2 regions of the Sphingomonas sp. STIS6.2 genome follow, and region 1 is predicted to be linked to the other one. Evidence: riboswitches for the same ligand, from Rfam matches in the RefSeq annotation. Region 1 holds a riboswitch; the other holds the start of a gene.
What was found. Region 1 has a riboswitch for cobalamin ahead of sphst_RS13680 (hypothetical protein). Riboswitches for the same ligand answer to the same signal wherever they lie in the genome.

Region 1 (3,664 bases):
GCAAAGTGTCCCGACAATGACGTCGTTTGGGGACGACCGGCGAAACGCTCGAATTGCCAGAAACCCTGCTCATGCAAATGAGTTTAAGCCGTTCGACGGGCTGGCGCTTACTCAGCCGGACTTAACGGAGCTAATGGGAGCATGCCCGCAATCTTCCCTTGATCATCTAGCGACACTATCGTTTTGCGCCGTCCATTGGCGAACGTGAGCTTGAACTCATCGCCACCAAACGCGGTAGGACGCCAGAAGTCTACCGAGAGTAATCGGCCGAGACTAGCGAGTTCAGTCCGATTCTGAGTGATCTGCGGCTGGATCTCGGAAGCGAGCTGGGGGGTCACAAGGTCTTGGATCGTAGTTCCGCTTGCAATCGCGCCGATAAGCCTGCGGATTGCTGCGTCTGATCCAGCCAGCTGGGCTGTTCGCGGGCTAAAAACCCTTTTTGTAGACGCCGCCGCGATATCGGCGACTGGCTTTGACCCTGCCTTCGCCAGCGCCGCAGAAAGTGCGTTCTCCGCATTAACGGACACATCTGGCCGAACACCAACGCCTTCCCAATTGGTCTTCGTGACCGGATTTTCCGCTCTGCCAGAGGGAATCATGGCGATAACACCGTGACCGATATCGACCGGACCGACAGGATTGGCCCCGCCCCCTGTTGTCTCCCCGATCAACGTTCCTCGCTTGAGCGCTTGGATGTCGTAGGCGAACTCCTCACCGCCAGAGAAGGTCATTTTGCTGGTGAGAACGTAGACAGGGATGTCGAAGAAGGACACCGGTGTGCGAACGGATCGGTAGCTTTCTCGCGTTGTCTCAGTCGTCTTTGCCACGCGTGAGACGATGTCATTGATCGCCCGGCCTGGCGGAACCAGGAAGCTGACGAGGTATGAAACGGCCCCCGGGTCTCCGCCGCCGTTACGGCGGACATCGATGATCAGAGCACGACTGCCTGAGAGGGAGGTCATGGCCTTGTCAACCGCCCTTTTGGAGAAGCTGATTGGTGGAAAGCCAATCACTTCAATATATCCAACACCGCCCGCTAGGATGTCGGCGCGAGTCACTCCGGCGTCCGCGGCGGGCATCTCAGCCGGTGGACCGTCGCCTCGCGGCGGTCGCGGCTCCTGCATCGAGAACACGCTAAGGTGCTTGTCGTGGGTCACGATGGACGCATCAGCGGACAACCGGGCCGCGAGTTCTCCCGCCGTTCTGGCATCGTCGTACTTGCCTGAAGCAAACGCGTCGGTCGTCCTCTTCGCCACTTGCTCGGCCCGCTCAGTGAATATGTAATGGTCGCGCATCGCGCGAGCGAACTCTTCCACAATCGCGCGACGTCCGCCGGCGTCGAGAGCAGGAGCCAGAGCATGGGTCGGCCCCTGTGCTGCAGCGGGCAGCGCCAAGGGAAGAACCAGCGAAAGCGCCCACAATATCACATTGCGTCGACGGCACATCAGCAGCCCCCCTTAATACAGTTTGGGCCGGCGTACGTCTGACCAGTCCAGGCGGCTAGTCAGTACCAAACCCTCAATTCGACAGCCTGTCGGAACGTCGCCTACCAGGCAAGGCCGATGAGCATTCGAACGGCTACAACTGGGCGGACACGCCCTGCCCTACGGCTTCCGGCCAGACGCATAGCCGGACATTAGCGACGTATTCGCTCCTTCCCAGTTACCGCCTTTCGTTAAGGGGCACCGACTTGCCTTTTGACCTCTGTGATGGCCGCTCCGACCGATTGCCGGATGGTCTTCGTCAAGATAGACCGGCGCCGCTGACCTGTTCGATCCGAGCAGGGCGGCATGATCGCGTCGGTGCCCCGAAAGGGGCTTAATAGGGAACGCGGTGAGGGTGGTTCGCCACCTGAAGCCGAGGCTGTCCCTGCAACTGTAAGCGGCGAGCGCGATGCATTTCGCTTCTTCCTGAACCGGAAGGAGCAGCCACTGGGCCAGACGTTTCGTCATGAGGGCCTGGGAAGGCCGTGCATCGTGTGATGACCCGTGAGCCAGGAGACCTGCCGGCGTCTGGTCGCTCTTGCCTGGCCCAGGGGGTGGCCGCGGCACGGTACTCCGTCGAGCGACGACGTGTGCGGTGGGGACCGCACGGGCATGCGTGCCGGTCGCAATCGCGTCCGGCTGGCGCGGATGTCGGCCGTTCGCGGGAGGTCCCTGCCGGGTTCGCCAGACGCCCGGGGGATTACCGTAATGCCGTTCCTATTGTCTCGCCTCGCTTGCGTGGCGGTTCGGTCCACGGCTCGCTTGACGTCCGTCTTTGACGCCGTGAGCGGGCGCGCAATTGGCAAGACTGCCCGGCGCTGGCTTTACCTTGTTCATCGCTGGGTCGGCATTGCCAGCTGCCTGTTCTTCGCGATGTGGTTCCTGTCCGGGTTGGTGATGCTCTACGTGCCCTATCCCTCCCTCTCTTCAGCTGAGAAGCTGACCGGGAGCGAGGCTATCGACTGGGCAGCGGTGGACGTACCGCCACCGCTTGAGGGTGGATATCTACCGCAGGAGCTTATGCTCGAAATGCGCGACGGCACGCCTGTCTGGCGCGTCGCACAGTGGGATGGATCGCATGTGACGGTCGCAGCCCATCGGGGGTCAGTTCTGCCGCTGGTTGACGCGCTGTATGCCGCTCGGGTCGCCGGTCGCTTTGCACATGCAACTGTAGAGCGCGTTGATCATCTGGCACGCGATCAGTGGACGGTTGCGGGTGGCTTTGACCGGCATCGACCGGTCTGGAAGGTCGCGCTCGCCGACGCGTCCGGCACGGAGGCCTATGTCTCCTCGAGTACGGGCGCCGTCGTGCAGGTAACAACCCGCCGCGAGAGGTTCTGGAACTGGCTTGGTTCGGTGCCGCACTGGCTTTATCCGACGGTGCTGCGACAGGATCAATCGGCCTGGCGTCAGGTCGTGCTGTGGGTGTCAGGCCCCTGTATCGCTGCCGCGGTAGCGGGCATGTGGATCGGCATCTTGCGGACGCGCATCGGCGCACGCCGCTTCAGGGGCGGACGGATGACGCCCTATAACGGCTGGATGCTCTGGCATCATATCGCAGGGATGGTTGGTGGTGTCTTCCTGATCGCCTGGATCTTCAGCGGGTGGCTGTCGGTCGACCCCGGCCATCTGTTTGGTGGGACAAAACCGGTCAAGGCCGCGATGCGCGTCTATCAGGCATCCGATCAGATGCCGGTAGTATCGCTCGACCGACTACGCGCCGTAGGTTCCGGTGCAGTGATCGCGCAACTTATTGATAATGCCGGAACGCCGCTTGTGCTGCTCGCCTATCGTGACGGCCGGCGATCCGCTCTGGATGCGGTCATGCTTACCCCGTCGAGCCCGACCACGCACGCCCTGATGGCTGGAGTCCGTCGTCTGGCAGGCTGCACGCGGTTGATCGCGATCGACCGCCTGACGACGCCTGATGCGTATTGGTATGCGGTCGCAACCCTGCCACAGCTGCCGGTGCTCCGGCTGCGTTTCGCTGATCCGCCACAGACGTGGTTTTATATCGATCCCGCCACCGGAGAGATTCTGAAGACCGTCGATAAGCGGCAACGGGCATACCGTTGGGCATTCGACCTCCTCCATAAATGGGATCTCGGCGTGCTCACCATGTACCGGCCGGCCCGGGATATGCTGCTCTGGCTGTTCTCGATCGCAGGCGGGGTGACGTC
Region 2 (8,895 bases), on a different contig from region 1:
CGCCCCACGCCGCCGGTCCCGCCTCGAGCGCCTCGAACACCGCGGCCGCCATCGCGAACACGCCGGGATCCCCCGACGACACGACGACGACGCGCGCGCCCCTCGCGGCCAGTTCGAGCGCATGGCGCGCGCGGTCGATCTCGACCCGGTTGTCGCTCGCATGCAGTGTCAGGCCGTCGCGCGCCGGAACCCTCGCGACATAGGGGATATAGCCGATCACGTCGGTTGCCGCGGCCAGCGCCGCGCTGACCTCGGGCGTCACCAGCGCAGCATCCCCCGGCCCCAGCCCAGCGATCGCCAGCCAGCCAATCCCTGCGCTCAGGGTCATGGCCGCCGCCCCTGCCCGTGGATCAGCAGGATCGCGAAATAGGGCGTGACCGCATCCGCCTCGCACAGCCGCGTGACGCGCTGCTCCGCCATCGCCGCATATTCGACCAGCCACGCCGCCTCCTCGCGCCCCGCCGCGGCGACCGCGCGGCGCAGCTTGGCGAGGTGCCGGCCGATCTTCATCACCACCAGCGCATCGGTGTCGCGGATCCGCCGCACCAGATCCGCCTCGGGCAGCGTCCCCATCACCACCGTCAGCACGTCGTCGCCCCAGGTGATCGGCGCGCCGCTCGCGGTCCAGGCGCCCGACATGCCGGTGATGCCGGGGACGACCGCAACCGGCGCGACCCCCTGCAACCGCGTATAGAGGTGCATGAACGATCCGTAGAAGAACGGGTCTCCCTCGCACAGCACCACCACGTCCTCGCCGCCCAGCGCCAAAGCCGCGAGGTGATCGATGCACCCCGCGTAAAAGCCCGACAGCCGGTCGTTGTAGCGCGGATCGGACAATGCAATCTCGGTGGTGACGGGATATTCCATCGGATATTCGATCACGTCGTCGCGCAGCATCCCCTCGACGATCCGCCGCGCCTGTCCCGGGCGTCCCGCCTTGCGGAAATAGGCGATATGCCGCGCGCCGCGCACCAGACGGTCCGCGCGCACGCTCATCAAGTCGCACGCGCCCGGCCCCAACCCGACGCCGTGGATCGTGCCCGTCACGACCGCCTGCCCCGGCGGCGGCACCAAAGTCGGCACGGGCTCCACCACCCCGATCATTCCGCCGCGCTCGCCAGCGCGTTGATCGCCGCGACGGTGATCGCGCTGCCGCCCAGCCGCCCCTCGACGATCACGCACGGCACCGGCTGCGCCGCCCATAATGCATCCTTCGATTCGACCGCACCGACGAAACCCACCGGACAGCCGATGATCGCCGCGGGCCGCGGACAATCGGGATCCTCAAGCATATTGAGCAGGTGGAACAGCGCGGTCGGCGCATTGCCGATCGCCACCACCGCGCCCGCCAGATACGGCCGCCAGAATTCCAGCGCGGCGGCCGAGCGCGTCGTCGCCATCCCTTTCGCCAGCGCGACCGTCTCGGGCGTGTGCAGCGTACAGATCACCGCATTGTCCGCCGGCAGGCGCGCGCGTGTGATCCCCTCGGTCACCATCCGCGCATCGCACAGGATCGGCGCGCCCGCCCGTAACGCCGCGCGCGCAGCACGCGCGAACCCAGGCGAAAAGCGAATATCCTTGGCCAGCGCGACCAGCCCCGCAGCGTGGATCATCCGCACCGCGACCGGCTCCTCCTCGGCATCGAAGCGCGCCAGATCCGCCTCGGCGCGGATCATCGCGAACGACTGGCGATAGATCGCGGCCCCGTCAGTCTCATAGGCATAGGGCATCAGGCGGCTCCGGACGGCTGGGAGAAATGGGCGATAATCTGAGCGGGTTCGAGCGCGCCGAGCAGCGGCGGCGCGCCCGCCCGCGCGTGCAGGGCAAGATCGAACCGCCCGGCGCGCCCGGTGAGCGTCACGTCCGCAGGCCGCGCCCGCGCGCAGCCCTTGGCGCATCCCGACACGTGCAGACTGCCAGCAACCAACGGAGCGAGCCGCCGCGCGAGGTCGCGCGTCGCGACGCTCGCCTGCGGACAGGCGGGCGCGCCGACACAGGCGTCGACCCCGGCGCGCACGGTGCTGCGGTCGCGCGCGCCATCCGCCACCCCGCCTTCGAGGATCAGCATCCGCCACGGCGTCACGCGGATTGCCGTGACCGGGTCTGCGGCGATCCGGTCGCGCAACTCGACTGCCGCGATCCGCCCGAAGCCGAGCGCGACCGCCGCGCCCAGCGGATGCGCCCCGGCTTCGGGCGGTGGCGCGGTGGGCGCGGGAACCAAGGTCGCGGCCCCCGGCACGGCCGCCGCATGGCGCGCCATCCGCCCCGCCGCCGCACCTCCGCTGTCGACGAACCACCGCGCCAGCGCGACCAGCGCGTCGACGGCGGTGTCGCGCGTCACGTCCACCCCCGCCGCACGCCCCTCGCCGCGCACCAGCAACCTGCCGTCCACCGCGCGCTCGACCCGGAAATCGGCGGGCGCGCGGGTCAGCACCGGTGCAGCGCCGGCATCGATCGCAAAGCCGACCTTGCCGGGCAGCACCGGCAGGTCAGCCAATCGCTCGCGCAACGCGGTGGCGATATGCTGCGTGTCGTCCCCGTCCCGCCAGTCGGGCGCGACCAGAATCACACCGCGCGCCTCGCGCTCCGGATCGGGGTCGATCAGGCCGACCGCCAGCAACGCCTCGACCAGCTCCCGCCAGCCCGCCTCGGTCACGCCGCGGATCTGCAGATTGGCACGGCTGGTCACGTCGATCTCGCCATTTCCCCACGCCATCGCCGCATCGCACAGCGCGAGTGTCTGCGCGCGCGTCAGCCGGCCGAGCGGCGGGCGGATCCGCACCAGCAACCCGTCGCCCGCCGCCATCGGCCGCCACGCATCGGGGCACCATCCCTTGACGACGAACGCGCTCATGCCGGCAGGTCGAGCTGCGCGAGGATCGAATTGCGCCGCGTCGGCCACAGCCCGGCCGCATGCAGCGCCGCGAACCGCGCGGTCATCGCCGCCAGCGCCGCGGGGTTTGCGCTCTCCAGAAACGCGCGCACCGCGTCGCGCCCCAGCGTCGCATCATAGTAGAGATCGATAAGCTCGGGCGACACCACCCGCGCCAGCTGCGCGAACATCGCCATATGGTCGAGCGTCGCGGCGATCTCCGCGCCCCCGCGAAACCCGTGCCGCATCATCCCCTCGACCCAGGCCGGGTTCGCCGCCCGCGCATGAACGACCCGCGCAATCTCCTCGTCCAGCGGCCGCGCACGCGGCCGTTCCGGGTCCCGCGCGTCCAGATGATACAGCGCCGCGGCCTTACCCCCGGCACCCGCCTGCGCCGCCGCGAACCCCGCCTCGTGCGCGGCATAATCCGCGGCGAGCAACAGGTCGGTTTCGGGCAGGTCCTGGACATGGACGAACGCGTCGGCGGCGGCGACCCGGTCGCGGATCCCCGCCGGATCGAACCGCGTCGCATTGTCATCGCCCGCCCCGTCGAGCGCGTGGCACGACGCCGCCAGCCATGCCGCCCCCGCCGCCGCCCGCGCCGCCTCGCCATAGGCCTCGCCCGCATCGCCGAGCCCGAGCCCGTAGCGACCCGGCTCGGGCCCATAGACGCGCGCACCGACGGCAGTGCCGACGAACGGGTTCCAGTCGCCGGGCTCGTCGCGCAGCGCCAGCGCGCGCACCGCCTGCCCGAACATCTGGCCGAGCGCGGGAAACGCATCGCGGAACAGCCCCGACACGCGCAGCGTCACGTCGATCCGCGGCCGGTCGAGCCTTGCCAGCGGCAGGATCTCGACCCCCGTGACGCGGTCCGACGCGTGATCCCAGACCGGCTCCGTACCCAGCAGGTGGAGCGCCATCGCAAACTCCTCGCCTGCGGTCCGCATCGTCGCCGACGCCCAGAGGTCGACGACCAGCGCGCGCGGATAGTCGCCCTCGTCCTGCAGATGCCGGCGGACCAGCTCGTCGGCCAGCCGCACGCCCTGCGCATGCGCCGCGCGCGACGGCACGCCGCGCGCGTCGGTCGCATACAGGTTGCGCCCGGTCGGCAGGACGTCGCTGCGTCCGCGCCACGGCGACCCCGACGGCCCCGCCGCGATCCGCCTGCCCCGCAACGCGCTCAGCAGCCCGTCGCGCTCGGCCTCGCCCTGGTCACCACGCCCATAGACGTGCAGACCGTCGCCGAACTGGCTCTCCTTCACGTCGCACACGAACGTGTCGATCCGCGTGATCGCCTCCGCCTGGCTCGCCTCCTCGTCGAGCCGCAGCGTCGCCGCCAGCCCGGTCGCGCGCGCCTCGTCGGCGATGTCGCGCTGCAGCCGGTCGCGACGCGCGGGGTCGAGCCCGTCGGCGGTCGAAAATTCGTCGAGCAACGATTCGAGCCGCCCCAGCCCCGCACCGCTGCGCGTCGTCGCGGCCGGCGGCGGGACATGGCCGATCGTCACCGCGCCGATCCGCCGCCGTGCCTGTGCCGCCTCGCCCGGATCGTTGACGATGAACGGATAGAGCACCGGCATCGCCCCGGTCAGCGCCTCGGGCCAGCATTCCCCCGACAGCGCGACCGCCTTGCCCGGCAACCATTCGAGCGTCCCGTGCGCGCCGACATGGATCAGCGCATCGGTCCTGCGCGCGTGCAGCCACAGATAGAAGGCGACATAGGCATGACGGGGACAGCGCGAGAGGTCGTGATACTCGCCGACCCGCGCCGCGCTGCGCCCGCGTTCGGGCTGGAGCGCGATCACCACGCCCCCCCGCTCGACGGCCGCGAACTCGAACGCGCCGTCGATACAGGCCGGATCGTCCTCGGGCGCGCCCCAGCTTTCCTCGAGCGCATCGCGCAACACGGCCGGCAACGCTCCAAGCGCCGCGCGATACGCCGCGACCGGCCACGCGATCCGCCCCGTCTCCAGCGCCTCGGCCAGCGCTTGCGGCGCCGCGCCGCCGGTCGCATAGCCCGCCGCCGCCAGATCCTCGACGATCGCGTCCGCGGACGCCAGCGCGTCGAGCCCGACCGCATGCGCCATCTGATAATCCTTGCCCGGATAGGTCGACAGCACAACCGCGGGCCGCTGCTCAGCGACCGGTCGCGTCGCCAGCCGCACCCACGCGATGACGCGCGCGACGATCGCCGCGATCCGCTCGGGGTCGGCCCGGTGCTCGCGGCGCGCATAGCCGAGAGCGTCGTCGCGGACGCCGTCCTCCTTGAAGCTTGCGACGCCCGCGAACAGGCGTCCGTCGACTTCGGGCAGGACGACGTGCATCGCCAGGTCGGCGGGGGACAACCCGCGCGTCGACCCCGCCCAGGCGGCGCGGTCCGACGTCGCCAGCGCGACCTGGAACACCGGCACCCCCGCTTCGTCGAGCGGCGAGCTGTCATCGGCGCCGCGGCCGGAAAACGCGGTGGCATTCACGATCGCCGCCGGACGCAGCGCAACGACCCAGCGCTTGAGCCACCCCGCCGCGCCCGGCGCCTTCAGCGACGGCGCGAACAGCCCGACGACGTCGAACCCCGCCCCGCTCAGCCCGGCATGCAGCGCCTCGATCGGGTCGAGATCGGCGGCGGTCAGATAGGAGCGGTAGAAGATCAGCAGGATTCGCGGCCGCGTCGCGGTCATCGCGAACGCCGCCGGGCACGTCACCCCGTCGCGCGGCTGCCAGCCACCGACCTCGGGAACCGTCTTCACCCCCGCGACCGGCCCGGCATAGAGCCCCGCCGCCAGCGCCATCTGCGCCAGCGCCGCCTGCGCCGCGACCGCGCCGCCATCGTCGCACAGCGCGGCGAGCCGGCGCAGCGTCGACACCGGCACCGTCGACGCCGCATCGAGCCGCGCATCGCTGCGCCCGTCCGCGGGCAGCACCGCCAGCGCGATCCCCCGCGCCCGCGCCAGCGCCTCGACCTGCTGTAACCCATAGGACCAGTAGGACCGCCCGCCGATCAGCCGGATCACGATCCCCTTCGCCCCTTCACCCCCCGCTAGCGTTCGCTCGACATAGGTATCGACCGACAGCGGATGCGCGAGCGCGGACAGGTTGGCGAGCCGGAGCGACGGCAGCGGGCTCCCGTTCGCCGCCGCACGCCGCCACCCGGCCGCGAACGCGCCGAGATCCCCGTCCGAAAAGGACAGGACGACAAGATCCGCCGGGCTCTGCGCGAGGTCCTGCGGGACCGCACTCTCCTCCAGCCCGTGGCTTTCGCGGAAGACGACGTGCATCGCCGTCAGCCCTGAAGCGCGGCCCGGATCCTTGCAGGGTCGATCCGGTCATGCTCGGCGATCACCACCAGCCGCGTCTGTCGCGCCTCGTCGCCGCGCCACGGCCGGTCATATTGCGTCCGCACCCGCGCACCGACCGCCTGCACCAGCAGCCGCATCGGCTTGCCCGTCACCGCGGCATAGCCCTTCACGCGCAGGATGTCGGCGTCGCGCGCGAGGGTCTCGATCCGCGCGGCGAGCGCCGCCGGGTCCGCGATCTCGCCGAGGTCGACGATCATGCTGTCGAAATCGTCATGCTCGTGGTCGTCCGCGCCATCATGATGCGACGGCCGCGCCGCGATGTCGTCCTCCGCCGCCGCGTTCAGCCCCAGCACGACACGCGGATCGATCACCCCGTCGGTCAGCGCGATCACCGGCAACGCACGCGGGGACTCCGTCGCGATCACCGCGCGCGCCGCAGCCACCCCCGCCTCGCCCGCCAGATCCGCCTTGGTCAGCAGCACCAGATCCGCACAGGCGAGCTGGTCCTCGAACACCTCGGCGAGCGGCGTCTCGTGATCGACGCTCGGATCGGCGCGGCGCTGCGCCTCGATCGCGGCGAGGTCGGGCGCGAACCGTCCCGCGGCGACCGCTTCCGCATCGGCCAGCGCGATCACCCCGTCGACCGTGATCCGCGACCGGATCGCGGGCCAGTCGAACGCCTTGAGCAACGGCTTGGGCAAAGCGAGCCCCGACGTCTCGATCAGGATATGGTCGGGCCGCGGGTCGAGCGCGAGCAACGTCTCGACGGTCGGGATGAAATCGTCCGCGACGGTGCAGCAGATGCAGCCATTGGCGAGCTCGACGACATTCTCGGCCGGGCAATCGGGGATCGCGCACCCCTTCAAGATGTCGCCGTCGATACCAAGCGTGCCGAATTCGTTGACGATCACCGCGAGCCGCCGGCCGCCGGCATTGCGGATCAGATGACTGATCAGCGTGGTCTTGCCCGCGCCGAGGAATCCGGTGACGATGGTAACGGGAATCTTGGCCAGGGTCGGCTGGGGGTCGGTCATGCGATACTCTCCGGGCGTCGGAACGACAGCCACGGACGGACGCACGCCCGCAGCCACACGCGCGCACGACCTGACGGCCGCACGCGTTCGTCGCTCAGACGGAGTACCGTGCCGCGACCATCCCCTGGATCAAGGCAAGAGCGACCATGACGCTGGCAGGTCTCCTGGCTCGCGGGTCGAAGCTCGATGCACGCCTTCCCAGGTCCCGTGACCCAGTGGCTGCCCCCGCATCGGGGGCCTGTGCGTCTCGCTCACCGCTTACAGTTGCAGGGACAGCCGCGGCATTGGGAGGCAAACCTCCCGCACCGCATTCCCATTCAAGCCCCGAAGGGCACCGGCGCGATCTGTTGAGGTTCGGTAGAACCAAACCTCGGGGTTGGGTTTAGAGGAGTTTGGCGGTTGTGCCAATGCACCTGACCTCCGTCATCCCGACGAAAGTCAGGACCCAGAGCCAAACAAAATGCGGTGCCTGGCTCTGGGTGCCGGGTCGAGCGCAGGATGACGACGCTGTTTGTTAGCCCCGCACCACCTCGATCTCGTCGAACCGCTTCCACCGGTAGATCGCGAAACTCAGCACCCAGCACGCCACGAACAGCGCGATGATCGCAAAGCCCAGCCCGTTGAAATTTTCGCCCAGCGCCGAAGCGACGTCCCACACGCCCCCGCTCAGCCCCAGCTTCGACGCCAGCAGCGCGAGCGTCTCGATCCCGCCGATCGCGATCGCGACGATCGCCGAGATCAGCGTGATCGTGATGTTGTAATAGAGCTTGCGGATCGGCTTCACGAACGCCCATTCATAGGCGCCGAGCATCACCACCCCGTCGGCACTGTCGACCAGCGCCATGCCCGTCGCGAACAGCACCGGCAGCACCAGCACCGTGCCGATCGACAGCCCGTCCGCCGCCTGGCTCGCCGACAGGCCGAGGATCGCGACTTCGGTGGCAGTGTCGAACCCCAGCCCGAACATGAACCCGAGCGGCGCCATGTGCCAGCTGCGCGTGACCAGCCGGAACATCGGCCGGAACAGCCGCGCGAGCAGCCCGCGATTGCCGAGCAGCAGGTCGAGGTCTTCCTCGACATAGCGCCCCCCGCCGCGGACATGGCCAAAGGTCCGCCACACCGATCGCAGGATGATCAGGTTCATCGCCGCGATCGTGAACAGGAACAGCGCGGATATCAGCGTCGCGATCACCCCGCCCGCCTGCTTGAACGCCTCGAACTGTGACAGCGCGCTCGCGGTCAGCGCGATTCCGACCGCGGCGATCAGGACGATCCCCGAATGGCCGACCGCGAACCAGAAGCCGACCCCGATCGGCCGCTGCCCATCCTGCATCAGCTTGCGCGTCACATTGTCGATTGCCGCGATATGATCCGCATCGACCGCGTGGCGCAGCCCCAGCCCCCAGGCGAGCATCGCGGTGCCCAGCATCAGCGGCTGCGCCTGGAACAGCGCGAACGCCCATCCCCAGGCGGCGATATTGGCCGCCACCAGCATCGCGAACATCCAGCCGATCCGGTGTCGCGTCGAACGACCGGCGGTCCGCCCGGTCATGATCTTGGTCATTGGCACATCCCCGGCGTCCGACGAGGACGGGGGCCTGCCGCGAACGACCGGGACGCGCGCCGACCGGACGCCATGAGCGGCCGGCATGCGTCGCCGATGCGGCCCCCGCCGCATTGTCGTCGCTCAGACGGC

Region 2: linked by a shared signal. The riboswitch ahead of cobW (cobalamin biosynthesis protein CobW) and the one ahead of sphst_RS13680 (hypothetical protein) in region 1 are both predicted to bind cobalamin.

The regions. Positions count from the first base shown of each region.
Region 1 covers NZ_JPDP02000116.1:33-3,696, forward strand. The annotation lists gene sphst_RS13675 (S41 family peptidase) at 108-1,445, opposite strand; cobalamin riboswitch at 1,784-2,024, shown strand; gene sphst_RS13680 (hypothetical protein) at 2,247-3,664, shown strand, end outside.
Region 2 covers NZ_JPDP02000041.1:424,477-433,371, reverse strand. The annotation lists gene cobJ (precorrin-3B C(17)-methyltransferase) at 1-328, opposite strand, end outside; gene cobI (precorrin-2 C(20)-methyltransferase) at 325-1,104, opposite strand; gene sphst_RS08225 (precorrin-8X methylmutase) at 1,101-1,730, opposite strand; gene sphst_RS08220 (cobalamin biosynthesis protein CobG) at 1,730-2,854, opposite strand; gene cobN (cobaltochelatase subunit CobN) at 2,851-6,144, opposite strand; gene cobW (cobalamin biosynthesis protein CobW) at 6,150-7,199, opposite strand; cobalamin riboswitch at 7,337-7,553, opposite strand; gene sphst_RS08205 (HoxN/HupN/NixA family nickel/cobalt transporter) at 7,714-8,751, opposite strand.